2 linked regions of the Niabella yanshanensis genome follow. The protein of the gene in region 2 interacts with the protein of the main gene of each other region in a pairwise test. Links are inferred from orthologs where the notes say so. Each region holds a gene or a part of one and is shown on either strand. Other genes may lie near its edges.

Region 1 (5,934 bases), 350 kb from region 2 along the record:
TAAATCAGAGTTTAATTTACCCGTAATAGAAGACCTGTTGGAACAGAGTGCATGGGTGTATAATGCAGACCTGTATTTTGACAATAATAATGTGTTGCATGCAAATGTAACTGAACGTAAGCCATTGGCCAGGGTATTCACGAATTTAGGAGCATCATTCTATATCGACGAAGCCGCAAAGCAGATTCCCCTTTCAGATAAAGTAAGTCTCGACCTGCCCGTATTTACAGGTTATCCGTCCAAAAAAATAATGAATGGGGCAGATAGCGTGTTAGTGCAAAATGTGATAGCTACTGCATCTTTCATTAATGAAGATCCATTCTGGAATGCCCAGGTAGCCCAGATTGATATCAATAATTGTGGTGCAGATTGCTGGACCATGTCGATGATACCGGTTGTAGGAAATCATAAAGTTGACTTGGGCGATGGAACAGATATCGCTTCCAAGTTTCACAGGTTATACCTGTTTTATGACCAGGTATTGAAGCGTACCGGCTTTGACAAGTACCAGAAAATCGATGTGCAGTACAACGGGCAGGTAATAGGAGTGAAAGGCCATTATTCAAAAGTAGATTCAATGCAGTTGAGAAAGAATATTGAAAGCTTGTTACAGCAGTCAAGAGCATCTAATGAGATGCTGGAAATTGCGCCTTCATTGAATGCAGCCTTGCCTCCATTGGATTCTTCCAGCCAGGCAATGGAAGTGTATAATGTAAACGATGAAACAGGAGACTCGTTGTTGTACCTGGGTAATGATAAACCGGAGGCTGTAAAGAAAGAAGAGCCGTTGATTGTAGCAGCTCCTAAAAAAGCAGAATCGAAAAACGGCACTAAGAAAGAAGCAAAACCCGTAGTAAAAGTTGCTGCAAAGCCTGCGATAACGAAACCTGCAAAAGCTACTGATAAAAAAGCTGAAACTAAAAAAACGGTAACAGCTAAGAAAGTGGAGACGAAGAAATCGGGTACTAAAATATCGCCGAAGAAAACTGAAGCGAAGAAAGTAACAAACACAAAGTCTTCGACGGGTACGAAGAAGAATACAGCAATTAAAAAAGCGGTGATAAAGAAGCCGGAACCCAAAAAGGAGGAGGTGAAAAGAAACTTATTGGCGAAACCCGATCCGGAGAAAAAGACACAGTCAAAAAGCAACGATAAAAAACGGTAGAAGCAATAAAGTACTTAAAGATAAAACAACTAAAAAAACGATATACTATGAATTCCGAACAACCCATTATTGTAGGCCTTGATATTGGTACCACCAAGATCGCCGTAATTGCCGGTCGTAAGAACGAGTTTGGCAAGCTGGAGATCCTTGGTTTTGGTAAAGCCAATAGCAATGGCGTAAAGCATGGCCAGGTATTAAATATTGACGAAACGATCAAAGCGATCAGGCAGGCTTTAGAGAATTGTATTTCTCTGAATCCCAACCTGAACATTAATGATGTGTATGTGGGGATCGCCGGTCATCACATTAAAAGTCTTCAAACGCGCGGCGATATTGTTCGCGAGACAGAAGAAGAGGAAATCACGCAGGCCGAAGTAGATCTGCTGATCAGCAAACAGTACAAAACATATATTCCGGCAGGTGACCAGATCATTGATGTGATTCCGCAGGAATATACGATTGATAATATGCCCAATATCGTAAGGCCTATTGGTTATAGTGGTGTGAAGCTCGGGGCCAACTTTCATATTATTACAGGCGATAAAAATGCCATCCGCAATATCAACAGAAGCGTAGAAAAATCCGGTTTGCGTACCAAAGATTTGGTATTGCAGCCCTTGGCTTCTGCTGCAGCGGTAATGGCGCAGGAAGACCTGGAAGCAGGAGTAGCAATTGTAGACATCGGCGGCGGTACAACGGATATTGCTGTTTTTGCAGAAGGCGTATTACGTCATACGGCTGTTATACCTTTTGCAGGTGAAAATATTACGAATGATATTAAAACAGGCTTGGGTGTATTGAAAAGCCAGGCGGAGCAAATGAAAACGCAGTTTGGTAGTGCTTTAGCCAATGAGGCAAAAGCTAATGCCTACATTACTATTCCTGGTTTACGTGGTATGCCTGCCAAGGAAATCAGTGTTAAAAACCTGGCCAATATTATACAGGCGCGCATGAGCGAAATACTGGACTTCGTTACTTACCACCTGAAACAAATTGGCATGGACAACCGCCAGTTGAACGGGGGGATCGTGTTAACAGGAGGCGGATCTCAGTTAAGACACCTGATACAACTTACAGAATATGTAACCGGTATGCCGGCTCGCATTGGATTGCCAAATGAGCATCTGGCGGCTGGTCATATAGAGGAGTTGGCAAAACCAACTTATTCTACCTGTTTAGGATTGATATTAAAAGGATGTGATGATTATGAGAACAACCGTAAGGTATTTGAAAAAAGCTTTATCAGTGTAGAAGTACCAGAAGGATTAAAAGATGGTAAGAGCGAGGTAGAAGATGCTTTGGCGGGATCATTGGAACAGGAAGAGACGCAAGTAGTAGCAAAGCCCAAGAAGACATTGAACGATGGCTTCTGGAGGAAGTTTAAAGATGGATTGATCAAGATTTTTGCGGAAGAAGGCGATGAGCAGCTGCACTAATCAGATATGATCCACATTAGTTTTATAATAGTTCTTTTTAATAGTTTTTCATTTTCCTTAAGCCTTGTTTCCCTTCTCCAGATCTGTCAGAAAACGACGGAGGTTGGAGAGGGGGAGCGGAGTAAGGTTGTACAACTCACTAACCCATTTCAAAATTGTGCGCCCCAGGGCGTACTAAAAATTTAAATTATGATACAATTTGATTTACCAACCGAGCAATCATCTATTTTGAAAGTAATAGGTGTAGGCGGTGGCGGCGGTAACGCTGTAAACCACATGTTCAGTCAGGATATAGATGGCGTAAATTTCATTATTTGTAATACGGATGCGCAGGCAATCGCTAACAGCGAAATTCCTAATAAAATACAACTGGGGCCGCAGTTAACATCTGGTTTAGGTGCGGGCGCTAATCCCGAGATCGGTCGCCAGGCTACTGTAGAATCTCTGGAAGAAATAAGAAAGATTTTAGAGGTAAACACTAAAATGGCTTTTATCACTGCCGGGATGGGTGGTGGTACCGGTACCGGAGGTGCGCCTATTATTGCTAAAATTTGTAAGGACCTGGGTGTATTAACGGTAGGTATCGTAACTACGCCTTTTGCTTACGAAGGTAAAAAACGTCAGCAGCAAGCCGAAGAAGGTATTAACCAGTTAAAGCAATATGTTGATACCTTACTGGTGATCAGTAACGACAAGTTACGTCATCAGTATGGTAACCTGAAAATGAGAGAGGCTTTTGAAAAAGCAGATAATGTATTGGCTACTGCAGCTAAATGTATTACCGATGTCATTAACTCTACCGGCCAGATCAACGTTGACTTTGCGGATGTTTGCACAGTAATGAAGAACGGAGGACGGGCTATTTTGGGTAATGCTGCAGCAAGAGGTGAAGACAGGGCCCAGCATGCAATTGAAGAAGCGCTGAATTCTCCGTTGCTGAATGACAATGATATCAAAGGCGCTAAGTGGATCCTGATTAATATCAACTCTGCCGAAGGTGAACATGAATTTACTATGGATGAAGTTGAAGTGATACAGGCTTACCTGTTAAGTCATGCAGGTGATAACACGGATGTAATCTTAGGTTTGGGATATGATAACTCCCTGGGAGATCAGATTGGTATTACATTGATCGCAACAGGCTTTGAGAATAAAGACCCTTTCGTTAAACCGGTTCTGAAAAAAGAAGAAGCAGCTGAAGGAAAAATTGTGATGCGCCTTAGCGGTGACAATCCGGCGGCGTCAGTACCGGCACCTGTAGCTTCTGTACCTGCGGTAACTGAAGAGAAAGTCACTGCGATATCAGTAGTAGCCCCGGCAGCCACACCAGCACCAGCACCTGTTGCTTCTGCTCCTGCGACACACGAGCCTATCGCTTTGAAGCCCGATCCCATGGCGCCCAAATTGATCGATGATTTTTCATTTATGGATGCTCCCATGCCAACCGTAGAAGATGTTGTAAAAGAAGAAAAAACCAGCACTTTTTTATTGAGTTCGGGTGAGGAAGACCTGCGATTTGTTAAGGATGTAGAAAATATTGAGAAAGAAGTAGCGGTTGACGACCAGGCTGAAGATATATTCTATTCTCCAGCTGTTCCGGGGAACAGGGTTTTTGAGCCGACATCCGCAACTCAGAAAGAAGAGGATTCACAACAACAGGAGAAAGAAGCAGAAGAGGTAAAACAGGAGCCATTGAGAACCTATTTGTCCAAACCTGCAAATATTTATGCAGAGGCAAAAGAAGAAGCTGCTTCACCTGCCAAGGAAGTAAAAACAGAAGAGCCTTTGAAAAATCCTTTTACCGTTTACGAAAAAGAGGAAGTGATTGAAATAGAAAAAACAACGATTAGTATCTCTTCGATGGAAAAGGAGAAAGAGAAAGAGGTGGAACCAACTATTAGTGCATTGAATGATGCTTACGAAGAAGAGGAGATGAGGAAACGCAGGCAATTAGAACGCATTCAAAAGCTGCGTAATCTTTCTTTTAACGTCAACTCCAATGATCCTACTGATGAGTTTGAGAATGTGCCTGCTTATATCAGGCGTAACATGGAGCTGAAAAATAACACTTCTCATATAGAAAGTTACTATAGCAAATTTGAAGTTTCTTCCGATGATCAAAACCATGGTCAGATCAATACCATCAACACGTTTTTAGATGGTAAAAAGCCAGATTAGACCCTGTGGAAATTCACGTGGAGTTTGGTTTAGTTTTATAGTTGTTAACCCCCGCTTTGCGGGGGTTTTTTGTTGCTGATATTTTATTGCATGGTATTTGTCATCATTGAATCAAAATAGAAGATTTAACCTGTTTCTTCAGAACTTAATAAAGTAATATTTGTTGGAGCTATTTAAATAACCAGTATATGGAATCTGTTTTAATTACCGGGGGAACAGGGTTGGTAGGCAATGTGTTGGTGGAAGAACTATTGCGAAAAAAATACCAAGTTCTGGTAATGACGCGGGGCGAAAAAGGTCCAAGGGATCCCAATGTGCAATATGCCTACTGGGATGTTGAGAAGCAAACAATAGATGATAAAGCCGTAGCATCGGCTGATCACATTATTCACCTGGCGGGAGCCAACATAAGTGAGAAACGCTGGACGGACAAAAGAAAGCAGGTAATTCTGGATAGCCGCGTTAAAAGCGGTGAGTTACTGGTAAAGTCTTTAAAGCGATCGGACCATAAAGTAAAAACTTTGGTAAGTGCCTCGGGCATTGGCTGGTATGGTACTGATCCCATGATTCCAAATACTACCCCTTTTAATGAAAATGACCCGTACGTACACGATTTTCTCGGCGAGACCTGTTATCAATGGGAAAAAGCAACAGAACCTGTCAGGGCAATGGGAGTAAGGCTGGTGCAGCTCCGTACGGGTATCGTTTTGAGTAATGAGGGTGGTGCATTAAAAGAATTTCAAAAACCGTTAAAATTCCGGGTAGCAGCTGTATTAGGTTCCGGTAAGCAAATGGTGAGCTGGATACATATCGATGACCTGGTACAGTTATACATAGAATCTATAGAGCATAGTGTTTTTAATGGCAGCTATAATGCAGTAGCTCCCGAAGTTATCAGTAACAGGGAGTTAATAACCCAGCTAGCCAGGGTTGGGAAAGGGAAATTTTACTTCAGTATGCCTGTTCCGAAATGGGTGTTAAAAACCGTTCTCGGTGAAATGGCAGTTGAGGTACTGAAAAGCACTACTGTGAGTTCACAAAAAATTCAGGATGCCGGTTTTAGCTTCTCCTATCCAACCCTACATTCGGCTCTCTTACAACTTACGGGGTAAGAGGAAAAGCCAGGAAAGGTTGATCAACATTACCCGGTTATGC
Region 2 (5,959 bases):
CGATATCACAATGGTGATCATGAGCCATTTACATAAAGACCACGCGGGCGGGCTGATCAACCCCTATACCCGGCAGCTGGCGTTTGAAAATGCCACTTATCATATTCAAAAGCAGGAGCTGGAATATGCTACGGAAATTGGGTCGGCATCGTACAATACCGATTTATTGGAGCTGTTACAAAATAGCGATGCCCTCGTGCTCACAGAGGCAGAAACCGGCTTTATAGCCGATGGGATCAGCTACGAGGTAACAGGCGCTCATTCAAAATATCATCGCGTAATTTGGCTAAGGGAGGGCGAAGAGACGATTTTCTTTGGTGCAGATGACGCGCCTCAGCTCTCACAAATGAAAACCAGGTTTGCGGCTAAGTACGACTATGATGGAAAAAAAGCTATGCAATTGCGGGAGAAATGGTTGCTGGAAGGTACAGAGTGGCAGTTTTTATTCTATCACGATATTCAAACACCTGTAAAACGTTTTGAATAATAAAAAGCAAAGAATAAAAAAAAGGCCTGCCCTAAAAAGAGCTGGCCGTTGCTAACCTATGAAAAACACCAGTTGCAAAAATAGGAAATAGATTCAGACAAAAAAAATTTATTAAGAAAAAAGTTTAAACATTAATTTTTTTTCCGCTCCTCATTCCGCTGTTTCAGCTCTTCCCTCACTTTGCGGCGGAAGGCCTGCTCGCTCGAAAAAAAAGCGTTGGCTTTTTGCATGCCAACAATAGCAGCCATTTCTTTCCGGGAGCTCATTTTTATGTTCAATATTTTCTGCTCCCGCTCTAACGGATCCGAAAATTTGCCATAAACCTTCTTTCTTTCATCAAGATACTTTTTGATCACAGGCCGCATCTGTGCTGCATCTGAGGGTTTTAGCTCCAGGGTTTTTGAAACATATTCAAAAAAGACATCGTTAAGTTTCGATGGGTGCTTTTGCTGGCCATAGGTGCCAAAATGTGACACGAAAAGCATTGCAAAAACAAATAGTATGCGGCTACATATGCTCATGGTTGTCTAAAATAATTCGGTATTATTAACTGCGGTTTCATTCAAAAAACTTTCCAGATCCTGGCTGCTGACCTGTTGAAAAAGTTGATTAATGTCAACTGGTTTTTTCTTGTCGCTGCTATTACCATTGACCGCAGCTCCATCTTCCACAAAATCTGTTAGCTCGTTACTGCTGATATTATGGATTACCGCGGTGCTGCCTGCCCCGTTTTGAATAGCAATTTGTTGAGAATTAGATGCTTCCCGGTAATAAATACCTCCCCCTATAAGCACTCCAATAACCGCCGCAGCCGCTATTGACCTCCATCTGTGAGAAAATAGCTTCCTGACTGGTGCAGGTGAAGCGGTTTTTTTAAGGATTTCTTTCTCCAGGCCCTCAAAATAGCCGGTGGGGACCGTGAATGTTGGCTCTTTACCATCGTCAGGCAGGGTTAGTGAGGTGTCCTCTTCCAAAACTTTTGACAGGATGCTGTTCTCCAGGCCAGGGAAATAATCCTGTGGGGTGCGGAGCGGATGCCCTTCTGAGTTATTATTCTCTTTCATTTGCTGACGCAATGCTTTTAATATGTCATTGTGTTCATTCATTTCTTATAAAATAGACCCCGACGGGTATTAAAAGTTTAATTCGTTTACCAGGTAATCCTGTATTTTTTTTGCCGCATGGTGATAGCTGGCTTTTAATGCGCCTACTGTTACACCCAGTACTTCGCTAATTTCCTGATAGGTCATTTCATCAAAATACCGCAAATTAAAAACAAGCTTCTGCTGTTCGGGCAGGGTTTGAATAGCCAGTTGCAGCTTCCATTCTACTTTGGACGAATCAAAATAGGAGTCGGCCTTTACCTGCTCCTCGAGGTAGCTATGAGTTGCCTGGTCTGTTTCTACCTGTAGTTGCTTTTTGATTCGGTTCAAATGAGTAATACTCTCGTTGGAGGCGATGCGGTAAAGCCAGCTATATAATTTACTCTCTTCCCTGAATTGCTCAAGCCCCTTCCACATTTTGATGAAAACGTTTTGCAATACATCGTCGGCATCCTCATGTATTAATACCATCCGTCGTATATGCCAGTAAAGTTTCTCCTTGTATTTTTCAATAATCTGTGAAAACGCCTTCTGTTTCGTAACCGGGTCACGAAACAGAAGTAAAAGTTCATCATCAGAAAGAAAGGAGCGCTCCATTAAAGAATATATAAGACTTTCAAAACAGAGAAAGGTTTAACTCCAAAAAGAAACCCGCGACATGCGCGGGTTGACTACTATCATTCAATAATGTTATGCATTTTTGCGGGCCATTACCTTTTCGGCAGCGGCAACGATATCTGAAACGTCCATGCCATACTTTTTCAGCAGCTCTTTAGGAGTACCGCTTTCGCCAAAAGTGTCCTTCGTACCCACATATTCAATAGGAACCGGGAAGTTTTTAGCCGCACACTGCCCAATCGCATCGCCCAGTCCGCCAATAATATTGTGCTCTTCTGCAGTAACCGCACATTTGGTTTTTTTCAACGATTTGATCACCGCTTCTTCGTCTAAAGGTTTGATGGTGTGTATGTTAATTACCTCCACGCTAATTCCTTTTTCTTCTAATTCTGCTCCTGCCTGAATGGCATTCCATACCAGATGACCGCAAGCGAAAATGGTAACATCAGTGCCTTCGGAGAAATATTGGGCTTTACCGATCTGAAAATCTTCTTCTTTGGTGAAAATAGGCCAGCTGGGGCGACCAAAACGCAGGTAAACCGGTCCTTCATATTCAGCAATAGCCTGTGTAGCCGCTTTGGTTTGTGTATAATCACAAGGTACTACTACGGTCATACCCGGTAGCATTTTCATTAACCCGATATCTTCCAGTATCTGGTGCGTGGCGCCATCTTCGCCTAAGGTTACACCCGCATGCGAAGCACAAATCTTTACATTTTTGCCGCTGTAAGCAACGGACTGGCGGATCTGGTCATATACCCGGCCCGTACTAAAGTTGGCGAAAGTGGTGGTAAAAGGAATTTTTCCTCCAATGGAAAGTCCTGATGCAACGCCGATCATATTGGCTTCACCAATACCGCACTGCACAAATCTTTCGGGAAACTCTTTAACAAACTGGTTTAGTTTCATCGAGCCTAACAAATCGGCTGTGAGGGCAACAATATTTTCGTTTTTACGTGCTGCTTCTACAATACCATCGCCGAAGCCGCTGCGCGTATCTTTACTTCCTGTTGATTGAATGTCTTTTAAAGCCATCTCTTTTGGTTTTAACTTTAGTTATCCGGCAAACGTACTGAAAAAAAACCATTCCTTTCGGTTAACGATTGATAAAGCTCCAAAGTGATAAACCTGTCGGGTTCTAAGCGAAGGGTCGAGGTTCTGTTTTGAGGTAAATAGCCGGATTAAACAAACGAATTAAAAATTCTGTTAATAATGTGCAAATGCCGAAAAATAAAGCGTTTTGTTCTTTTGCTTTGTTACTTTCGGGAAATTACTTCACCTTTGCCAACACAATTTTGAATATATAGCAGAATGGGACTTTTCAACTGGTTTACTCAGGAAATAGCAATGGATTTGGGTACCGCAAATACCCTCATTATACATAACGAAGAAGTGGCTGTAAATGAGCCAAGTATTGTAGCATTAAACCGTAATAATCCAAAAGAGGTTTTAGCGGTTGGTAAGCGTGCATTAATGATGCACGAGAAAACACATGAAAGCATCAGAACCGTCCGTCCGTTAAAAGACGGTGTAATTGCTGACTTTAATGCGGCTGAATTAATGATACGCGAGCTGATAAAGCTGGTGTATCCGAAAAAGCCCTTATTCCCGCCGAGCTGGAGAATGATGATCTGTATTCCTTCTTCCATTACCGAGGTAGAGAAACGTGCGGTTAGAGATAGCGCTGAACAGGCTGGGGCCAAAGAAGTATACCTGATTCATGAGCCCATGGCTGCCGCTTTAGGTATTGGTATTGATGTAGAAGAGCCGGTGGGTAATATGATTATCGATATCGGTGGTGGAACTACAGGGATCACGGTAATAGCATTGGCTGGTATTGTTTGTGATCAAAGTATACGTATTGCGGGTGATGAATTTACGGCTGATATTATGGAGGCTTTAAGAAGATACCATAGTCTTCTAATTGGAGAGCGCACGGCAGAACAAATAAAGATCCAGATCGGCGCCGCCATGAAGGATCTGGACAATCCCCCGGATGACATCCCGGTAAATGGCCGTGACCTGGTAACCGGTATTCCCAAGCAAATCATGGTGAGCTACCAGGAAGTAGCCGAAGCTTTGGATAAAAGCATTTTTAAAATTGAAGAGGCCATCTTAAAAGCGCTGGAGCAAACACCCCCAGAGTTGGCCAGCGATATTTACCGCCGCGGTTTATACCTTACCGGCGGTGGAGCTTTATTAAGAGGGTTGGATAAAAGATTAAGCCAGAAAATTAAGCTGCCGGTACATATAGCTGACGATCCGCTTAAAAGTGTGGTAAGAGGTACAGGCATTGCGCTGCAAAACTATGACAGGTACCCATTTGTAATGAGGTAATTTTGAGTTGATAGGTTTACAAGTTTAAAGATTTGCCGGTTAAGCAAGTAGTAGCAGAATTTATATGTAAATGCATCTGTTTGTTCTTCTTATCAACTTATCAACCTGTTAACTGATCAACATCCGAAGGAGCCATGCGTAATATCTTTTTATTCATCCGGCGTTATTCAGTTTTCGTACTGTTCCTGGTCTTACAGATCATTGCGCTGTATTTTTTGTTTACCTATAACGGCTCGCACCGGGCTAAAGGGCTCGGGTTGGCAGGAGGTGTTACGTCCTACTTTAACGGGAAATACAATTCATTAGAAGACTTTTTTACCATGCAGGAAGAAAACAGGCGGGTGCACCGGCTGAACGATTCCCTCATGAATTTATTGAACGCCAACTTTGTTGTGGCAGATTCGGGAACAACCGTTTTGCGGGATTCCACTTACCGGGATACTTTAGGTAGTAATCGTCATTTTATATGGAGAAGCGCCCAGGTATTATACAGCACTTCGGGTAGTGATAAGAATTATCTGCAGATCAACCGGGGAAGCAGTAACGGCATCGGTGATGATATGGGGGTTTTTAGTTCTAACGGTGGATTAGTCGGAAAAGTGATTAATACCGGAAAGAATTTTAGCGAGGTAATGAGCTTACTAAATGTAGTGAACAAATTTAGTGTACAGCTAAAAAGAACCGGTAGCGCAGGTATGTTGAGCTGGGATGGGAAATCACCACAGGAGCTAACACTTAATAATATTCCTAAAACAGATTCGGTACGAAGTGGGGACACCATTTTAACCGGCACCTACTCCAGGAGTTATCCACCGGGGCGCATGGTAGGAGTGGTGTCCAGGGTTTTAGTTGATAAGTCAAGTAATTTCTTTGTACTTAAAGTAAAGCCGGCAGCCAATTTAACCAGCCTGCAGCAGGTATTTGTAGTAGAAAACCTTAACTATAACGAGCTGGAACAGCTGGATAAAGCAACACATAATATGGTTGAACGAAAGGGAGGTAACAAATGAGTGATCTTGTAAGAAATACCATCCGCTTTATACTGTTTGTTTTCCTGCAGGTATATGTATTAAATGTAATGCCGCATTTGCACCAATTGATCACACCTTACATTTATTTTCTTTTTATTCTATGGCTGCCCTTTTATATGAAAAAAGGCTGGGTACTGATACTGGGATTCTTATTAGGTATTAGCGTGGATTACTATACAATGAGCCCTGGTTTACATGCGGCGGCCAGTGTGCTGATCGCCTTTTTACGACCCTTCATTATCAATCTGTTTGCACCTAAAGACGCAACCGAGTTTAGCTATAAAGAACCCTCTCCCAAAGCAATGGGTTGGAACGCCTATTTATTGTATGCGTTGATCTTAACTTTTTGCCACAATTTTTACTTATTATTCCTGGAGTGGCTT

Evidence for each region. Proteins that work in one complex are often made in the same cells at the same time.
Region 1: the proteins of U0035_RS09950 (region 2) and ftsA interact in binary tests that used the Escherichia coli proteins (3 or more experiments, as listed by UniProt). The link is inferred for Niabella yanshanensis from one-to-one orthologs.

The regions. Positions count from the first base shown.
Region 1 is NZ_CP139960.1:2,094,914-2,100,847, reverse strand. What follows is about bases 493-3,406. They hold ftsA (cell division protein FtsA), read left to right. Parts: upstream 493-1,212; coding sequence 1,213-2,601; downstream 2,602-3,406. Other genes in these bases: ftsZ (cell division protein FtsZ), read left to right, coding at 2,791-3,406; U0035_RS08420 (cell division protein FtsQ/DivIB), read left to right, coding at 493-1,165. Outside these bases: more of U0035_RS08420, read left to right, coding at 1-492; more of ftsZ, read left to right, coding at 3,407-4,779; U0035_RS08405 (TIGR01777 family oxidoreductase), read left to right, coding at 4,968-5,891; U0035_RS08400 (peptidase M10), read right to left, coding at 5,929-5,934. UniProt on the Escherichia coli protein: Essential cell division protein that assists in the assembly of the Z ring. May serve as the principal membrane anchor for the Z ring.
Region 2 is NZ_CP139960.1:2,446,516-2,452,474, reverse strand. The notes cover bases 2,710-5,532. They hold U0035_RS09950 (rod shape-determining protein), read left to right. Parts: upstream 2,710-3,519; coding sequence 3,520-4,545; downstream 4,546-5,532. Other genes in these bases: mreC (rod shape-determining protein MreC), read left to right, coding at 4,680-5,532; U0035_RS09955 (transketolase family protein), read right to left, coding at 2,710-3,243. Also shown: U0035_RS09975 (MBL fold metallo-hydrolase), read left to right, coding at 1-487; U0035_RS09970 (hypothetical protein), read right to left, coding at 619-972; U0035_RS09965 (hypothetical protein), read right to left, coding at 1,015-1,593; U0035_RS09960 (RNA polymerase sigma factor), read right to left, coding at 1,621-2,187; more of U0035_RS09955, read right to left, coding at 2,281-2,709; more of mreC, read left to right, coding at 5,533-5,555; U0035_RS09940 (rod shape-determining protein MreD), read left to right, coding at 5,552-5,959. UniProt on the Escherichia coli protein: Forms membrane-associated dynamic filaments that are essential for cell shape determination. Acts by regulating cell wall synthesis and cell elongation, and thus cell shape.